4 regions of the Desulfomicrobium baculatum DSM 4028 genome follow, and region 1 is predicted to be linked to each of the others. Evidence: predicted binding sites of a transcription regulator. Region 1 holds the regulator's gene; each other region holds the start of a gene.

Evidence for each region. The regulator sigma-54, encoded in region 1, starts transcription at its own class of promoters, with help from an activator protein. The targets are predictions, from matches to a motif close to CTGGCACGGNNNNTGCTT.
Region 2: the regulator sigma-54 is predicted to act here: its motif matches at 2,639-2,656, upstream of DBAC_RS14740 (SHOCT domain-containing protein).
Region 3: the regulator sigma-54 is predicted to act here: its motif matches at 3,098-3,115, upstream of nifH (nitrogenase iron protein).
Region 4: the regulator sigma-54 is predicted to act here: its motif matches at 1,517-1,534, upstream of nifJ (pyruvate:ferredoxin (flavodoxin) oxidoreductase).

What each region holds. Positions count from the first base shown of each region.
Region 1 is NC_013173.1:173,987-181,479, reverse strand. It holds gene kdsA (3-deoxy-8-phosphooctulonate synthase) at 1-343, shown strand, start outside; gene DBAC_RS00770 (KdsC family phosphatase) at 333-857, shown strand; gene lptC (LPS export ABC transporter periplasmic protein LptC) at 854-1,390, shown strand; gene DBAC_RS00760 (LptA/OstA family protein) at 1,405-1,932, shown strand; gene lptB (LPS export ABC transporter ATP-binding protein) at 1,929-2,651, shown strand; gene rpoN (RNA polymerase factor sigma-54) at 2,758-4,185, shown strand; gene hpf (ribosome hibernation-promoting factor, HPF/YfiA family) at 4,254-4,799, shown strand; gene DBAC_RS00740 (PTS sugar transporter subunit IIA) at 4,803-5,252, shown strand; gene rapZ (RNase adapter RapZ) at 5,280-6,167, shown strand; gene DBAC_RS00730 (PTS sugar transporter subunit IIA) at 6,180-6,590, shown strand; gene DBAC_RS00725 (PTS sugar transporter subunit IIB) at 6,593-7,057, shown strand; gene DBAC_RS00720 (hypothetical protein) at 7,367-7,493, shown strand, end outside.
Region 2 is NC_013173.1:3,329,003-3,336,495, forward strand. It holds gene DBAC_RS14730 (sigma-54-dependent transcriptional regulator) at 1-726, opposite strand, end outside; gene DBAC_RS14735 (ATP-binding protein) at 723-2,483, opposite strand; gene DBAC_RS14740 (SHOCT domain-containing protein) at 2,700-2,930, shown strand; gene DBAC_RS14745 (periplasmic heavy metal sensor) at 3,034-3,561, shown strand; gene DBAC_RS14750 (DMT family transporter) at 3,668-4,564, shown strand; gene DBAC_RS14755 (MarC family protein) at 4,687-5,280, shown strand; gene DBAC_RS14760 (4Fe-4S dicluster domain-containing protein) at 5,285-6,385, shown strand; gene DBAC_RS14765 (glycosyltransferase) at 6,390-7,388, opposite strand; gene DBAC_RS14770 (methyltransferase family protein) at 7,385-7,493, opposite strand, start outside.
Region 3 is NC_013173.1:904,166-911,658, forward strand. It holds gene DBAC_RS17635 (ATP-binding protein) at 1-1,343, shown strand, start outside; gene DBAC_RS04235 (hypothetical protein) at 1,445-1,630, opposite strand; gene DBAC_RS04240 (LeuA family protein) at 1,730-2,851, opposite strand; gene nifH (nitrogenase iron protein) at 3,178-4,008, shown strand; gene DBAC_RS04250 (P-II family nitrogen regulator) at 4,070-4,426, shown strand; gene DBAC_RS04255 (P-II family nitrogen regulator) at 4,429-4,803, shown strand; gene nifD (nitrogenase molybdenum-iron protein alpha chain) at 4,849-6,489, shown strand; gene nifK (nitrogenase molybdenum-iron protein subunit beta) at 6,502-7,493, shown strand, end outside.
Region 4 is NC_013173.1:1,128,901-1,136,393, reverse strand. It holds gene nifJ (pyruvate:ferredoxin (flavodoxin) oxidoreductase) at 1-1,444, opposite strand, end outside; gene DBAC_RS05315 (hypothetical protein) at 2,290-2,493, shown strand; gene DBAC_RS05310 (sigma-54-dependent transcriptional regulator) at 2,490-3,887, opposite strand; gene DBAC_RS05305 (hybrid sensor histidine kinase/response regulator) at 3,887-6,853, opposite strand; gene DBAC_RS05300 (NAD(P)-dependent oxidoreductase) at 7,335-7,493, opposite strand, start outside.

The DNA of each region.
Region 1 (7,493 bases):
CATCTGGCTGACCGAGCGCGGCTCCATGTTCGGCTACAACAATCTGGTCGTGGATTTCCGTTCCCTGATCATCATGAAGCAGTTCGGCTGCCCCGTGGTCTTCGACGCCACCCATTCGGTGCAGCTGCCCGGCGGGCGGGGCATGTCCTCCGGCGGCCAGCGCGAATTCGTGCCGCCCCTGGCCCGGGCCGCCGTGGCCTGCGGCTGCCAGGGTCTGTTCATGGAGATCCACCCGGACCCGGACAAGGCCCTGTGCGACGGTCCCAATTCCTGGCCTCTGGCCAAGGCCCGCACGCTGCTCTCCGAACTGGCTGCCATCTGGAGCATCCCCAATGAATGCTGAGCGCCTCGCCCGGGACGTGCGTCTCATGGTTCTGGACGTGGACGGGGTGCTGACCGACGGCGGCCTCTATTATGACGAATCGGGCTGCGTGCTGAAGCGCTTCAACGTCCAGGACGGACTGGCCATCAAGATGGCCCCCCAGGCGGGGCTGGAATTCGCGGTCATCACCGGCCTGGACTCTCCGGCCGTACGCCGCCGGGTAACGGAGCTTGGCATCACCCACTACCATCCCGGCCATCACCGCAAGGCCCCGGTCCTGCGCGGAATTTCCGAACAGACCGGCATCCCCCTCTCGAACATGGCCTATGTCGGGGACGACTGGGTCGACGCCGCACCCATGTCCCTGGTCGGACTGCCCATCGCCGTGCCCAATGCCCGGCCCGAAATACTCAAACTCGCCGTCTGGACCACCAGGGCCATGGGCGGCCAGGGCGCAGTGCGCGAAGCCATCGATTTCGTGCTGCGCGCCCAGGGCAAACTCGAAGACATGTGGCAGGGCTGGGTCCGGGAATGAAACGCGTGGTGATCGGCCTTTTGGCCCTTGCCGTCCTGGCCGGAATCGCCATGCTGGGAAAACGGCTGCTCTGGCCCGAACGGCTGGAGAACCTCTCCATCGAGAATCTGGACGTGGACCTCAGCCTCAAGGGCGTGAACCTAAGCCAGGGCAAGGACGGCAAAAAACTGTGGAACCTGAACGCCACGGGCGCCGACTATGCCGAAAACGGTGACGAATTGACACTCACCGACCCGATCATAGTATACTGGGGCGAGGAAGGCGGAGCACCCATTGAAGTCCGGGCTCCCGAGGGCCAGGTCTGGCAGAAAGAAGACCGGGCCAGGATGTGGGGCGGGGTTCACGGCACCCAGGGCCAATACGTGATGCGCTCCGAAACCCTTGACTACACCGGCCAAAACAGCACTCTTCTCCTCGGCGGCACGGTTGAACTGACTGGCGAATCCATGCGGGGTCGCTCAGACACTCTGACATATTTTCTGGACACAGGGGACTTCCTGGCCCAAGGCAACGTCCAGGTTATCATGAACTGACAAGCGGGTTACCAATGCGCTCACTCATACTTTTTCTCTTCCTTGCCTGCGCGACTCCACTCTGGGCCGCACAAACCGCCCCAGCCAAAGACGTCCCGGTCAAGATCACTTCCGACACCATGACCTACACCCAGAAAGGGGATCAGGTGGTCTTCACCGGCTCCGTGTACGTCATCCGCCAGGACATCCAGCTGTGGTCCGACACGCTGACCGTGCTCCTGGAAAAAAAGGAAGGCTCCGGCAATGCCACCCAGAGCGTGGCTGACGAGCAGGGGTCCATCAAAAAGATCATCGCCAAGGGCAACGTGCGCATCAAGGCCGACCAGGGCCGCACCGGCACCTGCGGCAAGGCGACCTACGAAGCCGACAAGGACCTCTTGACCATGGAAGACAATCCCATGCTCATGGAAGGCGCCAACAAGATCCAGGGCGAGGTCATAAAGCTCTTCATCAAGGAAAGCCGCAGCGAAGTTCTGGGCGGCAAAGGGCGGGTCGAAGCCATTTTCAACACCCCCGCAAGCAAGCCGGGGGCCGGGCAGTGACCACGCTGACCGGCCAGAAGCTGGCCAAGCGCTACGGGCTCAGGGATGTCGTACGCGACATCGATCTTGATGTGCGCCAGGGCGAGGTGGTTGGCGTCCTGGGACCCAACGGGGCCGGCAAAACGACGACCTTTTACATGCTGGCGGGCATCGTGCCGCCGACGCGGGGCCAGGTTCTTCTGGACGGCATGGACATCACCCGCTGGCCTTTGCACAAAAGGGCCCGCGCAGGCATGAGCTATCTGCCGCAGGAGAGCTCGATCTTTCGAAAACTCACCGTGCGCCAGAACCTGCAACTGATCCTGGAATACTCCGGTTTTTCCAAGGACGAGCAGCAGCGCACGGCGGACAGGCTTCTGGACGAGCTGGGCATCACCCGACTCGAGGGTCAACTGGCGGCCTTTCTGTCCGGTGGAGAACGCCGCAGGCTGGAAATTGCCCGCGCCCTGATCCAGAATCCCAAATTCATTCTTCTGGACGAACCCTTCGCCGGCATCGACCCCCTGGCCGTGGACGACATCCAGACCATCATCCAGGACCTTCGCGGCAAAGGCATCGGCGTGCTTATCTCCGACCATAATGTCCGTGAGACGCTTCAGATCTGCGACCGGGCGTACCTGGTCTACGACGGTCAGATCATCTTGAACGGCAGCCCCGAAGAGATCGTCGCCGACCCGGGCGCGCGCAAGGTGTATCTCGGCGAGGGATTCAGCCTCTAGCGGACACGATTTTCCAAGGATTGCCAGGGCCTAACCTTTATGGCAGATTCGGTACTAGGTAGTTTTCTTGTCTGCAATCCTCTGACACGGTGAGATTAAATCCATTATGGGCCTTGAACTCCGACAAAACCTCAAGCTGACGCAGCAGCTGGTCATGACCCCACAGCTGCAGCAGGCTATCAAGCTGCTCCAGCTCTCCCGATTCGAGCTCCTTGAAGCCGTTCAGCAAGAGCTCTTGGAGAACCCCATGCTTGAAGAAGGGGTCAAGGAAATTTCCGAAGAGCACGATATCCAGGCTCCGATGGAATCACGTCCCGAAGTTTCGCACGAAGACGCGGAACTGATGCGCAACGCGGACTGGGAAAACTACCTCGGCGATTTTTCAAGCACCGCCAAGCAGGTACAGTTCAAGGAGACCGAAGCCCTGGAAGAGATGATGTCCTACGAGGCCAGGCTCTCGGGCAAGCCATCCCTGGATGGGCATCTCTTGTGGCAGCTCTGCCTGTCCAACATCACCGAAGAAGAGGAGATGATCGGCGAAGCCATCATCGGCAACCTCGATTCCCAAGGCTATCTGATGAGCTCGGCCGAGGATATCGCCTCCGAAACGCTCTCTCCCCTGGCCTTGGTCGAGTCCATGCTGCATCGCCTGCAGCGCTTCGACCCCGTGGGCGTGGCCGCGCGCTCGCCCAAGGAATGCCTGCTCATTCAGCTGGAGATGCTCGGCCAGGACGATCCGATTCTCGTTTCCCTGGTGGCCGACCATCTCGAAGACATCGAAAAGCGCCGCTACAAACCGCTCCTGCGCAAGTTCAAAATCCAGATGGAAGACCTGAAAGCCTATCTGGACATCATTCAGTCCCTGGACCCCATGCCCGGAGCCAGCTACGGGAGCGAGAGCACCATCTATGTCAGCCCGGATGTTTTCGTATACGAATACGAGGGGGATTTCGTCATCGTCATGAACGACGACGGCCTACCCAAGCTGCAGCTGAGCCCCTATTACATGGACGACATGCACCTTGCGGTCAAAGGCCCGGACCGGGAATACCTGCACGACAAGATGCGATCCGCCATGTGGCTCATGAAGAGCTTGCACCAAAGGCAAAGAACATTATATAAAGTGGTTGAAAGCATTGTCAGATTCCAGCGGGGCTTTTTCGAGCACGGGGTGACCAAGCTGAAACCGCTGATTTTAAAAGATGTGGCCGACGACATTGAAATGCACGAATCCACGGTCAGCCGGATCACCACGAACAAGTACGTGGCCACCCCGCATGGCATCATGGAACTGAAATTTTTCTTCAACTCCGCGCTGGAAATGGATGACGGCACCCAGGTCGGCTCCGAGTCGGTCAAGGCCATCATCAAGAAAATGGTCAGCGAGGAGGACCCCAAGCACCCCTTCAGCGATGAAAAGATCGCGGCGGTGCTGAAGGAAACACTGGATGTGAACATCGCCCGGCGCACCGTGGCCAAGTATCGCGCGGTGCTGGGGATAGATTCTTCATCCAAGCGAAAACAAGTTTTTTGACACCCCGCCCTCGGGCCGCTCCTCTTGGACGGACCACGGGCTGACCCTCAACAATCGAGGAGGCTTCCATGAGGATTACCTTCAATTTCAAAAACTTCGATCCTTCCGACCATTTGCGCAAATACGCCAAGGACCGCTTCGGCAAGCTCGCCAAATACATGTCCGGCACGCCCGACGCCGACCTGCAGGTCAACCTCGAAGTGGAGAAATTCCGGCATATTGCCGATATAGTGCTGACGGGCAAGAATGTGCATATCTCCGCCCGCGAAGACAGCGAGGACATGTACTCCACCGTCGACATGGTCTGGGACAAGCTTGAAGCCCAGATGCGTAAGACCCGCGACAAGGACAAGAGCCGTCGCAAAAGCGGCAGCGACAGCCCTCTCATGGACGCCGGCGGTTTTGACGACGACGCGGACGCCAAGCGCAAGCCCGTTATCCAAAAGACCGAAGACGACTTCTCGCCCAAGCCCATGATCGTTGAAGAAGCCGCCCTGCAGCTCGAAAGCACGGACAATGAATTCCTTGTTTTCCTCAACGCGGAAAGTGAAAGGATCAATGTCATCTATCGTCGCAAAACCGGAGATTTCGGTTTGATCGACCCCGGGGTATAGGGAATGAAGCTTGCTGAATACCTGGACAAGGATTTGATCATCTCCGACCTCTCGGCCAGGACCAAACCCGAGGTCCTGGCCGAACTCGTTTCGCGGCTGTCGGCCAAATACCCCGATCTTGACCCCAAGCGCGTGACCCAGGTCCTCATGGATCGGGAACTGCTCGGAACCACGGGCATCGGGGATGGGATCGCCATACCCCATGGCAAGCTGGACAGTATCGATCAGGTTCTGGTCATTGTCGGCCGCAGCCACGAAGGAGTGGATTTTGCCAGTCTGGACCACAAACCGGCCAGCATCTTTTTCACGGTGCTGGCCCCTTCAAGCGTGGTCGGCCTGCATTTGAAGCTTCTGGCCACGGTCTCCCGCCTGCTAAAAGACAGCTCGTTCCGTCAGGCCTTTACCAACTCTCCCGGCCAGGAAGGGCTGTGGCAACTGCTGCAGACCGTCTAGGCCGACCGAACATGTCCGGAGAACTCCATGCAGCTGGAATCTGAACAGAAAAACGTGGTCATTGTCTCCGGCATGTCCGGTTCAGGCAAAAGCACGGCGCTCAAGGTCTTCGAGGACATGGGCTTTTTCTGTGTCGACGGGCTTCCGGCGCGCATGGCCCCGGCCCTCATCGAGCTGTTCTTCAATTCCTCGGCCAAGGAATACCCAGGGCTGGCCATGGGCATGGACCTGCGCCAACCCGATTTCGTGGGACAGTGGAAGGAAGTGCTGCTTGATATCCAGAAGTTTTCCGTGCGGCCGACAGTCATCTTCACGGATTCTTCCAACCAGATCCTGCTGCGCAGATACGCTACCACCCGCCGCCCGCATCCCCTGACCTCGGGCAACCTCGGTCTGGAAGGGGCACTGGAGAGGGAGCGGGAAATACTCGAGCCCATCCGCACCCAGGCGGATCTGGTCATCGACACGTCGCATTATTCGGTGCACGATCTGCGTCGAGTCATTCAGGACAAATGGGAGAGCCTCTCCTCCCGCAGCCAAGGCATGCGGGTGCACCTGATTTCGTTCGGCTTCAAGTACGGCGCCCCGACCGAGGCGGACGACGTCACGGACCTGCGCTTTCTGCCGAACCCCTATTTCGACGAAGCGCTGCGACCCATGTCCGGAAAGGATGAGGCCATCGCCCGCTACGTGCTGGGCAGCAACCCTGGCCGCGAGTATCTGCGCAGACTTCTTGAATTTCTGGATTTTGCCCTGCCGCTCTACGCGACGGAAGGGCGCTACCGTTTGACCATGGCCTTCGGCTGTACGGGTGGCCGACATCGTTCCGTGGCCGTGACCGAGGCAGTGCTGGCACATCTGCGCGGTCAGGGCTTCAATGTATCTGTCGAACATCGGCATTTCAGTCTTGGATAATCTGGAGGAGTAATGGTTGGAGTGATCGTGGTAACCCATGGCCAGTTTGGAAAATATCTGCTTGAAGCGGCCCAGACAATTTTGGGACCGCAGGAGCAGTGCGCCCATATAGCTGTGGAAGGAACCGTGGAAATGAGCGCGTTGCTCTCGGATCTCAAGCAAACCGTCAAACAGATGGAAACAGGCGACGGCGTGATCATCCTGACCGACATGTTCGGGGGCACTCCATCCAATATCAGCCTGTCTCTCCTGCAACCGGGCAAAGTCGACGTCCTGACCGGCGCCAACCTGCCCATGCTGCTCAGGATTCTGGGAATGCGCACCCAGGACCTGTCCCAATTGGCCACGGACGCCAAAAACGCGGCCATTCAGGGCATCGTTGTCGCCGGCGAAGTATTGACCCGCAAAATCACCGAGGCGTAAGAGTGCTCTGGTTCCGTATCGACAACCGACTCGTCCACGGCCAGATCATTGAGGCCTGGCTACCGCACATCAGGGCCAAAACCCTGCTGGTGGCCAACGACGACCTCGCCGCCGATGAATTGCGGCAGGAAATCATGAGTCTGGCCGTTCCGAGCGGCATCTCCTTTCAATGCTGTCCGGTGTCCGAAGCTGCTTCGATGTTGAAAAGCATTCGCACGAAAAACCCGGACCATCATGTGCTAATTCTTTTTTCCGACTGCGCCGATGCCAAATCCGCGCACATGACCGGGCTGTCCTTTTCCCTGGTCAACATCGGCAATCTGCATTACGGACCGGGCAAAGAGCAGATTTGCGAACACATTGCCCTGGGAGCGGAAGACCGTTCCTGCCTGAAGTATTTCGCCGATCACGGTGTGGAAATCGACTTCCGCTGCGTGCCGTCGGCAACGGCCAAGATTACTTTATGATGAAAACGTCTCAACCCAAATCGGCATGGTAAGCACTCACGACCTCATCCTGCTGGCCGGAGGAAGTTTTTTTTTGCCCTCCTGTCCCTGACCCGGGTCGCCATCGACCTCGGCTTCATCCATCGTCCGCTTTTCGCCGCCCTGCTCTGGGCGGGACTGTCCTTCAACCTCCAGCCGGCTTTAAGCGCGGGCATTTTCTTCGAACTGCTCTGGCTTGATCTGTTCCCGGCCGGAACCTACATCCCGCCCCAGGCGCTCTTTTCCCTGGCCGCCACGCTGACCATTCTGGCCTGCCTACCGGATGCCGACATGCGCACCACCGTGCTGGTCGTCATCGCGACCCTGCCTCTGGCCTACCTTGGCGCGTGGGTCGAACAACTCTACCGCAAACGGCAAAACGCCGGCTATAACCAGCTTTTGACCTGGAACCGCCAGG
Region 2 (7,493 bases), 790 kb from region 1:
GATGGTCCCCTTGTCCGCCGCCAGAAAGCGCCCCTCCCGCCTCCGGTCGGCTCCGGTGAAGGCGCCCTTCTCGTGGCCGAAGAGCTCGGATTCGAGCAGGGTTTCGGTCAGGGCCGCGCAGTTCACGGCGACGTAGGGTCCCTTGCGGCGAGGGCTGTTGGCGTGGACGGCCCTGGCGATGAGCTCCTTGCCCGTGCCCGACTCGCCAGTGACCATGATCGTGGCCTCGGATGGGGCGATGGTGGCCAGCATGTCCATGAGCCGGTGCATGGCCGGACTCTGGCCGATGATCCCGCCGGAATCGAAGGACGCGGACAGGGTCTGGCGCAGGGCCTTGTTTTCGTCGCGCAGGGCCGCATGGTCCAGGGCCCGATCCAGGGTCAGGCGCAGGTCGTCGAAGTCCAGGGGTTTGGTCAGGTAGTCGTAGGCCCCGGCCTTGATGGCCTCCACCGCTGTTTCCACATTGGAATAAGCGGTCATGATCAGGATGGGGATGGCCGGATTGTAGGCCTTGATCTCCTTGAGTGCTTCGATGCCGGAAATCCCGGCCATGCGCACGTCCATGAGGATGAGGTCGAAGGCCCGCTCCCGGCACAGGGACACGGCCGCCTCTCCACTCTCGATCTCATGCGGGACGAAGCCCCAATCGGCCAACAGAGTGCGCAGCATGCCCCGGTGACCGGAGTCATCGTCAACGATGAGGATGGTAATTTTGGATGGTTTCATGACCGCCTCCCGGTCGTGGGCAGCATGAGGGTGAAAACCGTGCCCTGGCCCACGACGCTTTCCACCTTGATTTCGCCGCCGTGGGCTTCGATGATGCGGTGCACGATGGCCAGGCCCAGACCCGTGCCCGAACTTTTGGTCGTGAAATAGGGATTGAAAATGTCCGGCACAAGCTCCGCCGCCATGCCATGGCCCGTGTCCGCGATGCGCAGGGCCACGCCTCCGGCATCCGGCTCCTGGGCCGCCGTGATCCGCAGCGTCCCGCCCTGGTCCATGGCCTGCACGGCATTGAGGAACAGGTTGAGGAGCGCCTGGGTAAAACGCTCGGGGTCCAGCGGGACGCGGGGCAAGGTCCCCGCCTGCTCAAAATGCACCGCAACGTTCTTGGCCGTCACGTCGGCGCGGACCAGACGCAGGGCCCGCTCCACGACCTGCGCCAGATCCTCGTCGCGCAGCTTCATCTCTCCGGGCCGGGCGAACTCCAGCAGCTCCGAAACCACGCGGTTCAGGCGGTCCGTTTCCTGGATCATGGCCCGCGCCGCGTCCTGGTCCTGCCCCTGAACCTTGCCGGCAAGATAGGTGGCAAAGCCCTTGATGGAGCTGAGCGGATTTCTGATCTCGTGGGCCACCCCGGCGGCCAGATTGCCCAGGGCCGTCAGGCGCTCGTTGCGCCGGACCTGCTCCTGCAGGCGTCGAATTTCGCCCAGATCGCGCAGCAAGAAGAGATAGCCCACGAAGTCGTCATCGCTGGTGACGATACGGGACGCGCCCAGATTGACCGGGACCCGTTTGCCCGGTCCCGCGACAAGGGTCACTTCTCGCTCCGGCACCGTGCCCTTGTCTGCCAGCTCGGCCATGATCCCGCCCCAATCCAAGCCTCCGAGACCATCCAGAAGCATGCCCGACATGGCGTCCCTGTCCAGCCCAAAGAGGGCCGACGCCCCGCCGTTGGACAGGACCACCCGCCCATCGGGATCGGTGCTGAGCAGACCCAGGGGCAGGCACCTCACCACCTCAGAAGCGAAGGCCTGGGTGTCCCGCAACTGACGCCGGGAGAGGCGGTAATGCTGGGCCCAGAAAAGCGAAGCGAAACCGCCCAGACCCATGAACAGCACGAGCACAGTTATCACCACGTTAGTGCGGAGCTCGCCGGCCACGGCCTCCTCCAGGGGGCGCACATCCAGGCCGACAAAGATGACGGACGGATCATGATCGCCCTCGCCTTGGGCCGGGGGCCGCATCATGCCCATCGCGCCCATTCCCCCGTTGCGGGGCGGGCACCACATGGAGTGATGAACCCCCGGCAGGGGCGCAAATTTTTTATAGACCTCGAAAACCCGACCGCCTTCCACCTCCTGAAAATGCCCCTGCCGCTCTTCGCTCAGGGTCCGGGCGGACATGGCTTCCGGGGGATGAAGAACCGACCCGATCCGGGCCGCGTCGCTGTGGGCCAGGACGAGTCCCTTGGCATCGGTCACGGCCAGATAGACGATGCCGTGCTGTTTGGCCGTCTCCTCCACCAGAGACTGAAAATAGCCTGCGCTGCCGTGCATGCCCATCCCTATGCGGGTTCCCGCCTCCAGCGCCCAGAACAGGGACTCGGCATGCTCCAGATAGCCCCGGACCATGTGCTCCCTCTCGCGCTGGACGTTGCGCACCGCGAAAAACGACACCGCCAGTCCAAGAATGACCGTCATCCCCGCCACCAGCCACGGATTTACCCGTGTCCGCTTCATTCTGTCTGCGTACATGTTCATGAGTGACCTCTCGGCTCAACCTGTAACCGTTTTACCCATGTTGTCCAGAATACTGTCACATCTTTACCCGCCTTCCACCAACGCGCACTCTGCGCAATCCCACCAAAATCAAATAAAATCATTAAATTTCAGCTAGATAAAATAGCTCCCATTTCCTGGCACGGCCCTTGCCTTAGAGAAGATGTACAGCAACGAAGTATATGTGGAGGGAACACCATGTGGAATTGCGGAAGTTACCCCTTGCTTGGGGGGTGGATGATGGGACACTCCCTGTGGGGCATCCTGCTTTTGGTGGGACTGGGCGTCCTGATCTGGACGATGCTCAGAAACCGGCGCGAGGGAAGCTCCGCCGCCGACAGATCCGACTCCCTGGAAATTTTGAAATTGCGGCTGGCCAAGGGCGAGATCACCATCGAAGAATACAACACCCTCAAATCCATACTCTAACCGACATGCCACCAGACCTCACGGCAGACAAAATCGTCGACAATGCCTTGTTTATCTGAATGCAAGGCTTAATAAACCATAAACATCCAAAAGGAGACTTCTCATGAAAACGTACCGTAACGCCATTGCCACCATGCTTACCCTGGCCTTTGTCACCGCCTTCGCTGGCCTTGCTTCCGCTCAGGGCATGATGGACGGCATGGGAAACATGACCCCGGAAAAACACGCCACAATGCAGAAGCTGCACGCGGATTTCGCGACGGCCACGGCGGACCTGAAAAAGCAGGTCTTCGCCAAGGAATCCGAACTGAACGCCATTCTGTTCGGCGAAAAGGCCGATGACAAGAAGGTCGAGGCCCTGACTTCCGAGATCAACGCCTTGAACGCCAAGATCTATGCCGAACAAGTCAAGATGCATAAGCAAATGGCCAAGGAAGGAATCGTGCCCATGGGCGGAAAGGGCATGATGGGCGGCAAGGGATGCCCCATGATGGGCGGAAAAGGAATGGGCGGCGGAATGGGCATGATGGGCGGCAAGGGTATGATGGGTGGAATGCAGCACGGCGCGGATAATGGCACTGCCGGACAAGCTCCGATGGACCACAACGCGCACACCCCGGCCAAGCAGTAATCCCTTCACGCTGACGCCTTGATACGGCGCAACTAAACCTCGACAATTCCCCCAAGTTTGCAGAAGCTTGGGGTATTTCTTTTTGTCATCCTCTTACCCCACGCTCATGAAACATTCGACTTCTTCAAAATCCCTGCAGGGCATCCTCTTCGCCCTGGGCGCGACGGTCATCTGGTCCGGCAATTTCATCGTGGCCCGCAGCCTGAATCAGAGCATCGAACCCGCCACCCTCTCCATGCTGCGCTGGGCCACGGCCTTTGTGGGTTTGTTACCCTTCGCCTGGCGCGCCGCGTGGGCGGAGCGCGCGGCCATCCGCAGGAGCATGCCGGCCATGATTCCCATGGCGCTCCTCGGCGTCACGACCTTCAACGCCCTGCTCTACAAGGCGGCCCACACCACCTCGACCCTGAACCTGTCGCTCATTGCCACGTCCACGCCGGTCTTCATCATCCTTCTGGCCCGGATATTTCTCCACGAACGACTGACCACCCGCAAAATGCTCGGCCTGACCTTCGCCCTCGGGGGCGTGCTGCTGCTCATCACCGGCGGCGACCTGGGCCGTCTGACGGGCCTTGATTTTGCCATCGGAGATCTGTGGATGAGCCTGGCCGCCGTCATTTTCGCGGGCTACAGCATCCTGGTGCGCCGCTTTCCCGGAGGGCTGAGCCAGCCCGTCTTTTTGCTGACCCTTTTCGGCGTCGGCATCGTTTTTCTGGCTCCTTGGACCGGATGGGAACTGCTCACCGCCGGAGCGCCGACCATCACCCTCGGCGCGGCGGGGGCCATACTCTATGTCGGGCTCGGCGCGTCACTGGCCGCCTATGCCATGTGGAACAGCGCCGTGGCATCCATCGGTCCATCCTTGGCCGGGCTGATCTACTACAGCCTGCCCCTTTTCAGCGGTGTCATGGCCTTTCTCTTTCTGGGGGAACCCATGGGGCTCATTCATCTGCTCAGCGCGGGCTGCATCCTCGGCGGCATCGTGCTGGCCACGCGGAGATAATGCGAGTAGCGTGGAACCCGGCTCTTGCCTTTGGACGCCCACAGGCCTAAGGACGGCTCGTTCCGGCATCCGGCCGGAACCGACACGAACAGCAGCGCCGCGCGGCGCAAACGGATACAGCCATGATCACTCTTTTCATCAGCCTGAGCATGAAGCTCTTCTTTCTGCTCACGCCCTTTTTCGTCCTGACCGTCTTTTTGTCCATGACCGAGCACATGACCAAGGCCGAGCAGCGCCTCGTGGCCATCCGCACGACCATGGCCGTCATGGTCATCAGCCTCATCCTCTATTTCGCGGGCAACCCCATCTTCTCGACTCTGGGCATTACCCTGGATGGGTTCCGCATCGGCGCGGGCAGCCTTTTGTTCCTGTCGGCCGTGTCCCTGGTCTCGGGCAAACGCACCAGCCAGGAGGCGGCCCCGGACGTGGACTTCGCCGTGGTTCCCCTGGCCATCCCCATCACCGTGGGCCCGGCCACCATCGGTACGCTACTCATCCTCGGCGCGGAGCTGGGCGGCCCCACGGAGCGGGCAGTGGGCGCGGGGGCCCTGGTCTGTTCCTGCCTGTCCGTGGGAATTCTGCTGCGCTCGGCACGCCCCCTGAAGAAGCTCCTCGGTTCCGTGGGCCTGTCCGTCATGACCAAGATCACGGGCCTGGTCCTCTCGGCCATGGCGGCCCAGATCGTGTTTACCGGGATCAAGAACTTCCTGAGCTAAGCTCATGAAATCAACGCCCCTGCCGCCGCCACTGACCGCCCTGGCCGAGCGCATCTCCTCGGAATGCACCGAGTGCAGGGCCTGTCAGACCCGCTGCGCATTCCTGCGGGAGCACGGCACGCCCAAGCTCATGGCCGACCTATTGCTGGGCAAGGGCCAAGGCCGCGCCCTGGCCTTTGAGTGCAGCCTGTGCGGACTGTGCGAAACCTTCTGTCCCATGCATCTGCCGCTGTCGGATTTTTTTCTGTCCATGCGCAGGGCGGCGCTGGATGCCGGACGCGTCAGCCTGAGTCCGTATCGCGCGCTGCTGAATTACGAAGCGCTGGGCGCATCCCGGCTCTTTCGGGCCTTCAGGCTGCCTCCCGGAGGGGATACGGTCTTTTTCCCCGGCTGCACTTTTCCAGGAACCAGCCCGGCCACGGCGATAGCGCTGTTCCTGCACCTGCAAAAATGCGTGCCGGGTCTGGGCCTGGCCCTGGACTGCTGTTTCAAGCCGTCCCACGACCTGGGCCGCCAGGATTTTTTTGAACAGCATTTCGGGGAGCTGCGCACGCGCTTTCTGGCGCGCGGAGTACGCACGGTGCTGGCCGCCTGTCCCAACTGCTTCAAGATGTTCAGCCAGTATGGCGACGGCCTTGCCGTGAAAACCGTGTACGAGGCGATGGCGGAATATCCGCTCCCCGCGAGGCCGCACGCGCGCGGCCCGGCCATAGTGCATACGCCCTGCCCTTTTCGCGGCCAGACAAGTCTTCAGGAAATCATTTTGGGATGTGCCCAGGGATCGGGCCTGGATGTGGAAAAAACACGGCATGACGGGTCGCAGAGCCCGTGCTGCGGAGAAGGAGGGGCCGTGGGCGACCTGAAGCCGGAAAACTCCTCAACCTGGGCCATGGGCACCGCTGAACACGCCCAAGGCCGGATTGTCATCACCACCTGCGCAGGCTGCGTCAAAGCCCTCTCGCCCCACGCCCGTGCGGTGCATCTGCTGGACCTGCTCTTTTTTCCCGCTGAAACACTCAGCAATGCGTTACCACGGCCTCGAGGTACGGCCGTCTATCTTCACCGCCTTCTTTTCAAATGGCGGGCGCGGCGAATCCTGGACTGACAAGTCAGTCCCGCTTCAGCTCACGAAGCAGCCCGGCCAGAATTCCAGCCACGCGCCTGGATGAGAACCGCTCGGCAACCGCGCGGGCCCGCTCGCACATGACCGGATCCTGGCCCCGCCGGATCAGACGCAGCATTTCCCGCCGCAGATGCTCCTCATCGACCGTGGCCCAGAGCATCCCGGGCCGAAAATGCGGCAGCATCCTGGCCATGCGCTCCCCCACCGGTTCCAATTCAAAGCGCAAGGGAATGGAGTTGCGCTCATCCATGAACTCCATGTTCCCGGACCAGCCCGTGGCCAGCACAGGCACGCCGTGGCTCATGGCCTCGCTCAGGCCGAGCCCCCAGGCCTCGCCACGGTGCGGACTGACATAGGCCAGGGCTCCCTCGTGCAGGGCGGCCATGCGGCCGTCGGTCAAATCCGAACCCAGGCTGATCACTCCCGGCAAATCATCCAGCGACACATTCTTGCGGTACTGCTTGAGCACCAGGCGAACATCCGGTCCGGCCGCAGCCCGCACGCGGACAAAAACCCGCAGCAGGGCCTCCAGATTCTTGCGCGGGTTGACGGCGTCCACGATGGAAAAAAAATAGCGTCCCGCACCCAGTCTTTCCCTCGCCCATGTACGGTCCGCGTCGGTCGGGACAACCGCCTCGACCACATGCGGCAGCACCCGCACCACCCCATGGCCCTGGCCCAGAGCCTGCGCGGAAAACGCAGAGGCCGTCCACACCGCACGCACCAGCCCAAGTCCGGGCCTGTATATCTTGGGCAGGATGCTCCCTTCCCATACCGCGTAACCGACCACCGGCTTCTCGCGCAGCACGGGATTGTCTGTGAATATCCGTGGCCAGAAAACGGGATCTTCGTGCACGACGGCCAGATCGGCCTCCTCGGGCCGGTCCACGATCTTAAATCCGGCCAGGGCCAGACACCGCCGGTAGGCCTCGCCCGCCCGCCGATGGCTGATGTAGTCCGAAAGATGCCACCAGACGCGCGTCATCGCACCCCGTCCTTGCGCCACGGCCAGGGAAAGAACATGGGCGTTGCGCGCTGATAGGCCCGGTACGTCTCCCCGTGAACATGCACGAGCTTGCGCTCCTCCAGC
Region 3 (7,493 bases), 730 kb from region 1:
TCACGGCAGGCTGCGCCAGCGGGAGCCAGGAGCGCATGTGCTGGGCTGATGTGCCCATCATGCGGCAGGACGAGACCCGCTTCGTCACCGCCCGCAACATCCCGCTGCCGGGCACGAACCTGATGATTTCGACGGTCTGGGACGTGACCGAACGTAAGCAGGCGGAGCAGGCCATGGCCAGGGCCAAGGATGCGGCCGAGTCCGCCAGCCAGGCTAAAAACGAATTCCTGGCCAACATGAGCCATGAGCTGCGTACCCCCTTGAACGGCGTCATGGCCATGATGCAGCTCTTGGAGATGACGCCTTTGAACGGCGAGCAGACGGAGTACGTGCATCTGGCCAGAAAGTCGTCCGAGCGGCTGACTCGCCTGCTGAGCGATCTGCTGGACATCTCGCGTATCGAGGCCGGCAAGGTCGAGATACGCGAGGAGGCGTTTGCGGTTCAGGAGCTGCTCCAGTCCGTTTCCGAACTGTTCAACACCAGCGCGCAGAGCAAGGGCGTGTCTCTGGAGCTGTCGACGGATCCTTCCGTGCCGCCCAGGCTCAAGGGTGACGCGGCCAGGCTCAGGCAGGTGCTTTTCAACCTGGTGGGGAACGCCCTGAAATTCACGGACCAGGGCTTCGTGCGCGTGGAGCTGACGGCGCTTCCCCCTAGGGGTCTGGAACAGTGCCGCATTCTGTTTTCCGTGATGGATACGGGCATCGGCATCCCTTCGGAAAAACAGCACGATCTGTTCACCCCCTTCTTCCAGGTCGAAGGCGCCTACACTCGCAGGTACCAGGGCGCCGGGCTGGGATTGGCCATAGTCAGGCGGCTGGTCGAGCTCATGGGCGGACATATCACTCTGGACAGCATTTTCGGAGAGGGGACGGAGGTCCACGTCGCGCTGCCGCTGGGCCTGACCGAGAGCGAGGCGGACGCCTTGGCGAGCGCCGAGGATTTTGAACCCCTGCCCGTCATGCGCGTGTTGCTGGCCGAGGATGAGCCGATCAACGCCCTGGCCGCGAGCAGGATGATCAACCGGGATGGACATGAGGTTATTGTGGCCGAGAACGGGCGGCAGGTCCTTAATCTGCTCGAAGAACGGGAGTTCGACTGCATCCTGATGGACATCCAGATGCCGGTCATGGACGGTGAGGAGACAACCAGGGCGATCAGGTCCTCCGGCAAGGCCTATGCAAGCATCCCCATCATCGCCCTGACCGCCTACTCCATGAGCGGAGACCGCGAGAAGTTCCTGACGGCCGGAATGAACGACTATCTGTCCAAACCGTTCAAAATCGAGGAATTACGCAGGACTTTCAGACGTTGCGCAGGCATTGCGGGCCGAGGGACCGGGTAATGCACCGCACTGGCAGACGTTAAACAATTTTTGAAACATCGTCTTTTATCTCAGGTTGTTCTGCCGGAACGTGGGAGATTGCGTAGCAGGGTAGCCGGTCCTCACAGCGATTGCAGGTACGCCTTGGTGATCCACTGGTCGCCGTCCTCCTCAGTCAGGTTTTCGAGACTGGCGAGGGGTTTGCCCAGATAGTGTTCCGAATAGGCTCGGACATATGCGTCGCGGTCCATGTTCTGCCGCTCGCAGAGTTGGCGGAAGATGCTGGCCTGGATTCTGTTGATGAGCATGGATTCTCCGTTGGTGGTGCGGCCTGCTGACGCGCTCACGGCCCGGAACTCACGGTCATCCGGGACGTGAGCGCGTTTGTGTCGTCCGGGTGCTGATTTTCAGCAGATTCCGCCGTCCAGGCATTCCTGATGCTTGGCCAGGGCCTGCACTTCGCCTTGGGTCAAGGGGCGGCCTGTGCGGTGGGCGCGTTCGCGGATGGTGTCGACCATGTTGCCGATGGAGTGTAGCGGTCCTTTAAGGCCCACCTGGCGCAGCATGGTCCTGACCGCTCCCCGTCCGGCCTTGGCGCCGAGGGCCAGGATGCGTTTGGCTCCTGTCTGGGCCGGGTCGTAGGGTTCGAACAGGGCCGGGTTTTTCAAAATGCCGTCGACATGCAGGCCTGATTCGGCCGCGAAGATGTCGCCGCCGGACATGGGCCGGTTGCGGGCCACCGGAATGCGGGCGTATTCGGCCACCAGATCGCATAGAGCGCGCACCAGATTCATGTCGTAGATATCGTAGCCCTGCACCAGCCGCAGGTGTCCGGCCACTTCCTCCAGGGCCGAGATGCCCGAGCGCTCGCCAATCCCCAGCACCGAGACATCCGCCCAGTGCGCGCCCGCCTCCAGGGCCGTGATGGCGTTGGCCGTGGCCATGCCGAAATCGTTGTGGCAGTGGATGGCGATCTCCATGTCCACGCTTTGCGCAAAGAAGCGCACCAGTTCGGCGATGCGGGTCGGGGTCATGACGCCAAGCGTGTCGGCCAGGCGGATGCGCGCGGCGCCGAGCTCCTTGGCCATGCGGGCCATGGACAGGGCGAAGTCCTGATCGGCTCGGGTCACGTCCTCGAGGCCGATGCTGATGCGCCGGATGCCGCAGGAGTGGGCCAGCCCCACGGTCTCGCGCAGCATGCGGGTCAGGCCGTCCCGGTCCGTGCGCAGCCGCTCGGCGATATGCAGGTCGGAGACGGGCAGGCCGATATTGATCGTATCGATGCTAAGGCCCGCAGCCCTGTACACGTCCACGGTGCGGCAGGGCGACCAGACGCTCAGGTCGCAGGTCACGCCCCTGCCCCGTAGCGCCTTCACCACTTCATCCAACCCCTCCTGGCCCATCCAGCCGATCTCTATCTCTTCCACGCCCATGTCCGCGATGCGGCCGGCAATGCGGATCTTGGCTTCCTGCGGGATGCTGGTCCCGAACATTTGCGCCCCTTCCCTGAGTGTCGTGTCGATGAGCATGCGTCCTCCCGTGTTTGCTTCAATCAATGCATGGTCCATTGCATGGTCGATGCCACGAAGGTGAATTTCTCCATTATGCTGAATTTTAAGCCTTTGTCTTAGACGCATGGTCGCACGACAGGGCTGACGATAGTGTGTCTTCCTACATTTTTGTCTTTGTGGTTTGTGTAGGTTGGTGGGCGTGGGGCAAGTCGTGTTTCGTAAATAAAATGAATTATTTTGAAGTGTTAAGTTCGTTTGCAAATTTTGGCACGCCCGTTGCCCTAGGGTGATTCAGGAACGGCGCACAACTACACCAAAAACTCTCACATAAAGGAGCACACGTCATGAGGAAGATCGCAATTTACGGAAAGGGCGGCATCGGCAAATCCACCACCACGCAGAACACCGTCGCGGGCCTGTCTGAACTCGGCAAGAAGATCATGGTTGTCGGTTGCGACCCCAAGGCCGACTCGACTCGCTTGCTCCTCGGTGGCCTGGCCCAGAAGTCTGTTCTGGATACCCTGCGCGACGAAGGCGAAGACGTTGAACTGGCCGACATCCGCAAAGCCGGCTTCAACGGCACCTGGTGCGTCGAGTCCGGCGGACCCGAGCCGGGCGTTGGTTGCGCCGGCCGCGGCATCATCACCTCCATCAACATGCTTGAGTCCCTTGGCGCCTATCACGAGTCGGAAGCCCTGGATTACGCGTTCTACGACGTTCTGGGCGACGTTGTGTGCGGCGGGTTCGCCATGCCCATCCGCGATGGCAAGGCCGAAGAGATCTACATCGTCTGTTCCGGCGAGATGATGGCCATGTATGCGGCCAACAACATCTGCAAGGGCATCATGAAGTACGCCGAATCCGGCAGTGTGCGTCTGGGCGGATTGATCTGCAACTCCCGCAACGTCGATAACGAACGCGAGATGATCGAAGAGCTGGCCAAGAAGATCGGCACCCAGATGATCTATTTCGTGCCCCGCGACAACGACGTGCAGCGCGCCGAGATCAACCGCATGACCGTCATCGAATGGAACCCCAAGGCTCCCCAAGCCGATCACTACCGCAACCTGGCCAAGGCCATCGACCAGAACACGAATTTTGTTGTTCCGAAGCCTCTTGAAATCCAGGAATTGGAACAGCTCTTGATGGATTTCGGCCTGCTCGAAGCCGTGTAACGCCCGGTACCCTGAAAACGAACCCACGTTTCCAAATCAATAATTCAAGGAGAGAAAACATATGATCATGGTCAGAGCAATCGTACGTCCCGAAAAGTCCGATGACGTCCTCGCAGCCCTCATGGATGCGGGCTTCCCGGCGGTGACCAAATATTCCGTGGCCGGTCGCGGCAAGCAGCGCGGCATCAAGATCGGCGAAGTGACCTACGACGAGATTCCCAAGACCATGCTCATGAGCGTGGTCAAGGCCGAGGACAAGGACTTCGTCATCAGCGTGATCATGAAGGCCGCCCGCAGCGGCGCCAAGGGCGCTTTCGGCGACGGCAAGATTTTCGTCAGCGAAGTGGGCGACGTCTACACCATCAGCTCCGGCATCTGTGACAGCGCCCCCGCAGGAAGCGCCCCCGCAGGAGCATAGCCATGAAAGAAGTGATCGCGGTCATCCGCATGAACATGATGAACAAGACAAAGAAGGCTTTGCAGGACGCGGGCGTGGTCGCTTTCTTCGCCCACGAGGCTTTCGGTCGCGGCAAGGGCCTGGTGGACGTGAAGCCTCTTGAGGGAGCCAGAAAGGGCATCGAGGAAGCGGTGGCCGTGCTGGGGGAAAAGGGCAAACTCTACCCCAAACGCATGCTGACCGTCGTGGTCACCGATGATCTTGTGCCCGAAGTGGTCAAGGTCATCACCGACACCAACAAGACCGGCCAGCCCGGCGACGGCAAGATTTTCGTTTTGCCCATGATCGACGCGGTGCGGGTCAGGACCGGAGAAAAGGGCGCCAAGTCCATTGAATAGAGCCGGTTTCATCTCTTGAAACCAGGACACACGAAGGAGAACATCATGTCATCAGCTGCAAAAAAGCTCGTCAACTGGACGCCCACCGACATCAAGGCGGACATGCTCGCCAAGTATCCGCCCAAGGTGGCCAGAAAGCGCGCTTCCCAGATTCTCATCAACGAGGCGCTCGGCAACGAAACGCCTGAAATATCGGCCAATGTGCGCACCATCCCCGGCATCATCACCATGCGCGGCTGCACCTACGCCGGATGCAAGGGCGTTATCCTCGGGCCCACCCGCGACATCGTCAACATCACCCACGGCCCCATCGGCTGCGGCTTCTACTCCTGGCTGACCCGCCGCAACCAGACCGACGCATCGGCCGAGGGCGCGGAAAACTTCATGCCATACTGCTTTTCCACGGACATGCAGGACCAGGACATCATCTTCGGCGGCGAGAAGAAACTGCAGGCCGCCATCCAGGAAGCCTACGACCTCTTCCATCCCAAGGCCATCGCCATCTTCGCGACCTGTCCCGTCGGCCTCATCGGCGACGACATCCACGCCGTGGCGCGCAAGATGAAGGCCAAATTCGGCGACTGCAACGTCTTCGCCTTCAGCTGTGAAGGATACAAGGGCGTCAGCCAGTCCGCCGGCCACCACATCGCCAACAACAAGATCTTCAGCGAAGTGGTGGGCGAGAACGATGCCGAGAAGCCCGGCCAGTTCAAGATCAACCTCCTGGGCGAATACAACATCGGCGGCGATGGGTTCGAGATCGACCGTATCCTTAAAAAATGCGGCATCACCAACATCTCCACCTTCTCCGGCAACTCGACCTACGACCAGTTCGCCTCGGCCCACAAGGCCGACCTGTCCGCGGTCATGTGCCACCGCTCTATAAACTACGTGGCCGACATGCTTGAAACCAAGTTCGGCATCCCGTGGATCAAGGTCAACTTCATCGGCGCCAAGTCCACGGCCAAGTCCCTGCGCAAGATCGCGGAATATTTCGGCGATCCGGGCCTGACCGCCCGCGTGGAAGAGGTCATCGCCGAAGAAATGCCCGCCGTGGAAGCCGTCATCAGCGACGTGCTGCCCCGCACCACGGGCAAGACGGCCATGCTCTTCGTCGGCGGCTCCCGCGCCCATCATTACCAGGACCTCTTTGCCGAGATGGGCATGAAGACCCTGGCCGCCGGTTACGAGTTCGCCCACCGCGACGACTACGAAGGCCGCCACGTCATCCCGAATTTGAAGGTCGATGCCGACAGCCGCAACATCGAGGAAATCGAGGTCGAGGCGGACGAGAAGCGTTACGCCCCGCGCAAGACCTCCGAAGAGATGGCCAGGCTCGAAGCCGCCGGTTTGAAGTTCAAGGAATACGAAGGCCTGATCCCGGACATGGACCACCAGACTCTCGTTATCGACGACCTCAACCAGTACGAGGCCGAAAAGCTGGTCGAGATCGTGAAGCCCGACATCTTTTGCGCAGGCGTCAAGGAGAAGTTCTCCATCCAGAAGCTGGGCATCCCCATGAAACAGCTGCACAGCTACGATTCCGGCGGTCCCTATGCGGGATTTCAGGGCGCGGTCAATTTCTATCACGAAATCGACCGTCTCGTGAACAGCAAGGTCTGGAGCTACATGAAGGCCCCCTGGCAGGAAAGCCCGGAACTGTCCGCCACGTACGTGTGGGAATAAGAGGAAACAATCATGCTACTGAGACATACACCCAAAGAAATAAAGGAACGCAGCGCCCTGGCCATCAATCCGGCCAAGACCTGTCAGCCCATCGGGGCCATGTACGCGGCGCTGGGCATCCACGGCTGCCTGCCGCACTCCCACGGCTCCCAGGGCTGCTGCGCCTACCACCGCAGCGCCCTGACCCGGCACTACAAGGAACCCGTCTCGGCGGCCACCAGCTCTTTCACTGAAGGCGCCTCGGTCTTCGGCGGCGGCGCGAACCTGGTTTCGGCCATCGAGAACATCTTCACTGTTTATGAGCCCGACGTCATCGCCGTGCACACCACCTGCCTGTCCGAGACCATCGGCGACGACCTGCCCCAGATGACCGACAAGGCCAAAAAGAGCGGCAAGGTGCCGGAAGGCAAGCACGTCATATACGCCAACACCCCCAGCTACGTCGGCTCCCACGTCACGGGCTTCTCCAACATGGTCAAGGGCATGGCCAAGGGCTTTGCCGTGAACACCGGCAGGAAGAACGGCCGCGTGAACATCATTCCCGGTTGGGTCGAACCTTCCGACATGGAAGAAGTGAGGCGTCTGGCGACCCTCATGGGCCTTGATATCATCCTTTTCCCCGACACCTCCGGCGTCCTGAACGGCGCCCTGACCGGCGAGTACAAGATGTTCCCCGATGGCGGCACCCCGGTCGCGGACCTCGTGGCCGCAGGCGACGCCATTGGCACCCTGGCTCTTGGGGAATGGTGCTCGGCCGATGCGGCGCGCTGGCTCGATACCCAGTGCAAGGTGCCCTGCACGGTGCTGGACATGCCTTTTGGCCTCAAAGCCACGGACCGCTTCATCGACACCCTGCGCAAGGTCGCTGGGGTCAGCGTGCCCGACACCGTCGCCTTCGAGCGCGGCCAGCTCGTGGACCTCATCTCCGACATGCACCAGTACTTCTACGGCAAGAAGGTGGCCCTGGTCGGCGACCCCGACCAGGTCATCGCCCTGACCGAATT
Region 4 (7,493 bases), 950 kb from region 1:
CGTTGACCAGATACGTGGACTGGATGGGCTCCTTGCCGAAACGCAGGTGGGACACGGTGATGCCGCCGGACTTCTTGGAGTCGTAGGCGAAATAGCCCTGGGCGTACATGTCGGTGTTGTCGCCGATGATCTTGATGGCTTCCTTGTTGGCGCCGACGGTGCCGTCGGAGCCCAGGCCCCAGAACTTGCACTGCACGGTGCCGGCCGGGGTGGTGTCGGCGAAGGCCGGCACGTCGAGGGAGGTGTGGGTCACATCGTCGTCGATGCCGACGTTGAAGTGATGCTTGGGCTGAGCGACCATCATGTTGTCATACACGGCCTTGACCATGGCCGGGGTGAACTCCTTGGAGCCGAGGCCATAGCGGCCGGCGACGATCTCGGGCATTTCGCCGCGTTCCATGTAGGCGGTGCAGATGTCCTTGTAGAGCGGATCGCCCTTGGCGCCGGGCTCCTTGGTGCGGTCGAGCACGGTGATGACGGAAGCCGTGGCGGGCAGAACCTGCAGGAAGTACTCGGGCAGGAACGGACGATACAGGCGGACCTTGACCAGGCCGACCTTCTCGCCCTTGGCCAGGAGGTGGCGCACCACTTCCTCGATGGTTTCACAGGAAGATCCCATGGCCACGATGACGCGCTCGGCCTGCGGGTGGCCGACATAGTCGAAAGGCTTGTAGGAACGGCCAGTGATGGAGGTGACCTTCTTCATCTGCTCGACCACGATGGAAGAGAGCTGATCGTAGTAGACATTGGAAGCTTCACGGCCCTGGTAGTAAATGTCCGGATTCTGGGCGGTGCCGCGAATGGACGGATTGGCCGGGCTCATGGCGCGCTCGCGGAATTCGGCGATGGCCTCGTGATTGACGACCTTCTTGATGTCTTCGTAGTCGATGACTTCGATCTTCTGAATTTCATGGGAAGAACGGAAGCCGTCGAAGAAGTGCAGGAAGGGGATGCTCGATTCAATGGAAGACAGGTGCGCGACCAGAGCCAGATCCATGCATTCCTGCACGGAGCTGGAAGCCAGCATGGCGAAACCGGTCTGGCGACAGGCCATGACGTCCTGATGATCGCCGAAGATGGACAGGGCATGCGCGGCAACGGCGCGTGCGCTGACATGGAAGACGCCGGGAAGCAATTCGCCGGAAATCTTGTACATGTTCGGGATCATGAGCAAAAGGCCCTGGGAACAGGTAAAGGTGGAGGTCAGCGCGCCACCGGCCAGGGAGCCGTGCACCGCACCGGCAGCGCCGGCCTCGGACTGCATCTGGCGAACCATGACCTTCTGATCAAAAATATTGAGTCGCCCCTGCGCGGCCCATTCATCAGCGATCTCTCCCATGGTCGAGGACGGGGTGATCGGATAAATTGCTGCCGTGTCGCTCATCGCATAAGCGATATGGGTGACGGCGGTATTTCCATCCATGGTTTTCATATTTTTAGCCATGTATCTTCTCCTAAAAGCCAAGTTGTTGTTTTCAAGCGATTTCGCAACGTTTCTCGTGCTTCGGCTCGCTTTAAACAAGTTTTGTGCCACTCAACAAAAACTACCTAACCAATTGAAATAAAGAAAACTTATGAGACACTGATCATATTTGTCATAGCCCCCCTTCCGGTTTGTCTGAAAAAAAAGACAATATATATTTTTCCGTGGAAATAGCACGTTAGTTCGGGAATGCAAACATACAACTTCAATCCGGTTAACGCGCTTAAATGGCTGGTTAATGGTCAAAAAAGAGAATTTCAAACCGGCGTCCATTTTTCCGGACAAAAGAAATCGGCTTCCCTCAATAATGCGATCTCCGAACAAAGATTGCCCCACACTTCCACGATTCACGCCTTTCCCACCCCTCAACGGGGGATCGCCTGAGGTGTCAGGCCCATGTTTCCGTCCGATTTTCCGGACACGAACTGATCTTTTAAGTGTATTACAATTTGGTTGACTAAACAACCATTTTTCTTCAGTCTCGATTCAGAGTCGTCATGCGGGGCTCTGGACAGCCTCGATTCCGGGAACCACAGCTGTTTCAAAATTGCACAAATCGTATCATCCTGACGCGTCCGGTGTTTCAAATGTGCACAATAACGCAGATGAAACAGTGCGCTCCGAAATCGATACGAGGAGGCAGTTCTCGACGGCAACGTATTGGAAAAACGAGTTTATTCCAGCGTCACAAACTGCGGAAACACCAAACCACACAGGCGTTGGCAGCAATTTTGCACATCAAAGTAACCAAGCAGCTTGCCAAGAAGGCTAAAACTGCTATATATAGAGTTAATGGGAGGTCTAACATGAAAGGAAAAAGCATAACAAAAAATGGCGTGATTCGAGGATTGTCGCAAAACGAAACGATGCAGTTGTCACAATTGCTGACATCCATGCAAAAGCAACGCATCAACGACGGCGACAGCGTCCTGGTCAAGACGGAATATATTGTTGATTCCTGGAAAGAATACTGGCTCGGAAAAGAGCAGGACGAAGAACAGGACTATTAGGCTTCGATATCGTGCTTTTTGAGCATGGCGTAAAGGTGCGACCTGGAAAGCCCTGAAACAGCCAGCATCTTCTGAATATCCTTGCCGTGGCTGCCCACGAGCCGAAGCAGGTATTCCCTTTCCTTGGACGTTTTGAAGTCCTTCAATGTGGGCAGGGCCTCCTCCACTTCATCCAACGCATCCTCCGGCCCCGCTTCCCCATCAGCTCTCCCTTTACCCAGTTTGGTCTTGGCGACCCGAATACGCACTGCCTGGGGCAGGTGCTGGGCATAGACCGTTTTCTCGGCCCCCGACAGCACGAACGCCTGTTCAATGGTATTGAATAGTTCGCGTACATTGCCGGGCCAGTCGTATCGCTTGAGCATCTCGACCAGCTCCGGATCCATCTCCTTGATCGGTATGTTTCTTTGCCGGCACAGTTTGTCGATATGGTGGCGAGCCAGGATGATCACGTCCTCCTCGCGTTCGCGCAAGGCGGGCAGATGCAGCTGGATGGTGTTGATGCGATAGAACAGATCCTGCCTGAATTCACCGGCCTTGACCATGACCGCAAGGTCACGGTTCGTGGCCGAGATGAGCCTGAAATCACTTTCCAGTTCCTGGTTTGAACCCACCGGCCTGAAGCGGCGCTCCTGCAGGACACGCAAGAAGGTTTTTTGCGCCGAAAGCGGCAACTCCCCGATTTCATCCAGAAAAAGCGTACCCTGATCCGCCAGCTTGACCAGCCCTGTCCTGTCGCGCGCCGCGCCGGTGAACGAGCCTTTGGTATGGCCGAAAAGAATGCTCTCAAGCAGGGATTCGGTCAGGGAGGCGCAGTCGACGACAACAAAAGCCCGCGCCGAGCGCAGACTGTTGCGGTGGATGGTGCGGGCCAGCAGCTCCTTGCCGGTTCCCGTCTCTCCGGTGACCAGTACGGTGGAGTCCGACCCGCTGGCCTGGGCAATGCGTTCGTAGCATTGGCGCATGACGCTGCTCTCCCCCACCACGTCTTTCAAATCCAGAGCCATTGCCTGGCCCATGGCTTTTTTCTCCTGACGGTACGCCAGGGCGCGATTCAGGGTCTCTTTAATCTGCTTGATGGGCGAGGGTTTGACCAGATAGTCCCAAACCCCGCCCTGGATCGCCAATTCAGCGCCGTCGGGATCGCCCTGGCCCGTCAATACGATCACATCGGGCGGAGCTTCGTGGTTGCGAATCTGGCCCAGCGCTTCCAGGCCGTTGCCGTCGGGAAGACGCACATCGAGAAAGACAAGGTCGAACTCCATGCGTCCCAGATAGGCCAGCCCGTCCTTCAAGGTATGGGCCGCGAGGCACTCGTGCCCAAGACGCAAATTCAGGCTCTGCAGCGTCTCGCAAACCTGCGGATCATCGTCGATAATGAGTATCCTGGCCATTATGCTTCCTTGTCCAGAACATCGCGGATGGCGCGTCCGAGCATGTCCTTATTGTACGGTTTACTCAGGAAAAATTTGATGTTTCCGGCCTGGCCCAGAAATTCCTCGGCCTGCTTTCTCCCGGAAACCATGATCACCGGCAAATCAGGCCGACGCTCTTGCAAAATTCCTGCAACATCGAAGCCGTTCATGCCGGGCATGTCAAAATCCGTAATGACCAGATCAAAAGGCAAGCCCTCCTCGCAAAGAGTGAAGACGGCTTCGGCAGGATTCTGAAAGGAATGCACTTCATAGCCGAGCTGCTCAAGAACACGGGGTATGAGCAGCAACTGGTCCTCGTCGTCCTCGATGAAGGCCAGCCTCTCATTGCCCATGGCCAGAGCGCCCGCACACTCGCCGGGCAGGAGGCACAGCTCGTTCATGGTCGGCAGCAGGATGTCGAAGCGGGTGAAACCCGCAGTGCTGACGAGCCTGATTTCGCCACCATGGTTGCGCACGATTCCATGCACCACGGCCAGCCCCAGGCCGGTCCCCTCGCCCTTGCCCTTGGTGGTGAAGAACGGATCGTAGATCTTGTCCTGGATATCCTCGTCGATGCCGGGACCGTCGTCTTCGATACACAGCCTGCTGTAGACTCCCGGGACAAGATTGCCGAGCTGCGCGTCATCGCGGTCCAAGATCATTTTGCTCAAGCGGATGGAAATATTGCCGCCGCCCTCGCCCAAAGCCTGAAATGCGTTGGTCGCAAGGTTCATGACGATCTGATGAACCTGTGTCGGGTCGGCCAGGCAGAGCGGCAGGTCGTCTTCAATTTCGGCCAGGACCGTGATGTTGCGCGGCATGGACACGCGAATGAGGGCCACGGCTTCACTGACGACCTCACGCAGGTCCGTGGGCAGAAATCCTTCCTGGGTTGGCCTGCTGAAAGTCAGAATCTGCTTGATCAGACCGCTGCCGCGAACAGCGGCCTTGAGAGAGCGCTCCAGATCCTTCCAGTTCAGGCTGTCTTCGGGGATATCTTCCATGGCGAGTTCGGTAGAGTTCATGATCGATGTCAATATATTATTGAAATCATGGGCGATTCCTCCGGCTAGAGTGCCGATCGCCTCCATTTTCTGAGACTGTAGCAGCTGTTTTTCCAGGTTCATGGTCTGGGTAATGTCCTCGGCAGTGCTGAGGATACCCACCACCTCCCCGTGCGGTCCGTGCAGGGGCACCTTGTTGACCAGCAGCCACATGTTCTCGCCGGCCAGGTTGCGCGTCTCCAGACGCAGTCGAAATCGCGGCTCGTCGGTCTCGACCACTTCCTGGTCGAGCCTGGAAATCTGCTCCACCTCATGGGCATAGCTCACAACCTCGGCGTACTTCTTGCCGTAAATGACCGAAAGTTCGGTCTGGCCGACATGCGCCAGAAAATTTCGATTCGCGCCGATGATTCTCAATTCGCGATCCTTCCAGTGCACAAGCTGGGGGATGGTATCAAGGACCAGCTGCAACATGGCCTCGGATGCGGCCAGAGCCAGCTCCGCAGCCTTGCGGTCCGTGATGTCCTCCACGAATCCCTCGAAATGGCAGAAATCGTCATTGCATCCGCGCACGGCACGGGCGTTCAGATTGGCGGTAATGATTTCGCCGGCACGGGTGCGGAAAAGAACCTCGAACTCCACACTGCCTCTGTTTTGCTGGTAGAGGTCGACAACCCTCTCCCGATCGCTTTGCTGAAAATACAGGGACGAGATATTCGGATTGCCCGCGATCAGCGCTTCCGGGCTCGCGTAGCCGAGCATCCTGGCCAGGGCAGGGTTTGCGACCATCCAGGAGCCATCGGGCGTGGTCTGAAAAATGCCCAGGGCCGAATTTTCGAAAATGGTGCGGTATTTTTCCTCGGCTGCGCGCAGATCGTCCTCGGCTTTCTTGCGATCGGAGATGTCGTAGATGACGCCGACTATCCCGGCATTCTCACCCTGGGCGTCGGCGTAGGTGGCCTTGTGCAGCACCGCCGGGCGCAACGTGCCGTCGCCGTGCCGGATCTGGGCCTCGTAGGAATCCATGCGCAGGTCGAGCAGGGGCGCAAAACGCGTCTCGACCAGCGCCAGCTCCTGGGACTCGAAACCCTTGTCATGCTCCCAGCTGACCCCGAACCAGTGCTCGAACGCCCGGTTTATTCCAGCGATGGCTCCGCTGCGGTCCGTGAAATAGATGGGGATGGGCAGCGTATCCATGAGGGTGCGCAGAAACGAGAGCTGGTTCTTGATCCGCACCTCGATCTGCTTGCGCTCCCAGATGTTGATCACCAGCAGGATGAGCACCAGCGACAAGATGACCAGACTTATGATGATGGTCCAGAACTGGTGCCTGTTGATGGAATAGAACGGGGAAGGCTCGTTGATGAGGATGCTGCCTTCGGGCAACAGGTTCTGATTGATGCCCAGGCGCATGAGGACGCGGTAGTCGAACTTGGGCGGATCGTCCGGACTGATGGATATTTCAATGTCGGCCGGGGATTCGCCGTCCAGAATGCGCAGCCCCATCTCCGCCACGGCCTGGCCGTGGCTGAATCCGCTGATCATCTTTCCACCCACCATGCCGTGGCCGAGCAAAAACTCCCAGGCGCTGTAGAGCGGCACGCCCGTTTCCCGCCATACTATTTCAAGCAGATCCTGGGCCGAATACACGGCCTCGCCCACATCCTTGTAAAAGGGGATGAAGAAAAAGATGCTGTCGGCAGAAGCGAAACGCACTTTTGCCACCAATTCGTCGAGAGTGAACTCATCCAGAAATTCGACCTCGATCTCCTTGGGCAGGCCGGGAACCTGCGCCCGGACCTGATTGGCAATGGCCACCCCGGTCATGCTCTGATCACCGATGACCACCAGGCGCTTCTTTCCCGGATGAAATTGAAGCGCCAGTTCGATATTCCACGGCACTTCGAATTCTTCCAGCACTCCGGTCATGCGTGAACGCATGGGCACCTGCCCAGCCTCCACGTCATTGATTCCGCAAAAAACGATGGGAACATTGGGAAAAAGATCCTCGCCGTGCTCTGAAATAAATTCATAAGCATTATTGTCAGAAGTGACGATAAGATCAAAATGCGTCGTTTTGAACTTAAACTTATAGTAATTAAAAAGTATTTCATTAATTTTTTCTCCAGAGTATCTCTTCGAATCCATATATTCTATCTGAAGATAAATATTCTTCCCGCTACTCCTGAATTTTTCGCGCACGCCATCGAATATACTATCGGACCATTCATATCCGTTATGGTAAGAATTTATGTACAATACATTAATCTTTTTTTCATCCTGACCAAAAGCATGAGGGATGAATAAAAACATGAGCAGACAAAAAAATATATTCCGCACGCGATCTCCAAAAAGTTCAATGCAAAAATTGAAACGGTTCGTCAAAGATATATGGATCTTTGACGAACCGTTTCAACAAAATCTATCTTACAGCGTTTAAATTCTTCAACGCGATATAGAGAGCCTGAGTGCCCATGTTTTCCAATCCCTGCGCCATGGCCGCGATATAAAGCTGTTCGACCAGGGCAAGGCCGGGCAAGGCGATGCCCATTTTGCGGGCTTCGGCCAGGGCGATACCCAT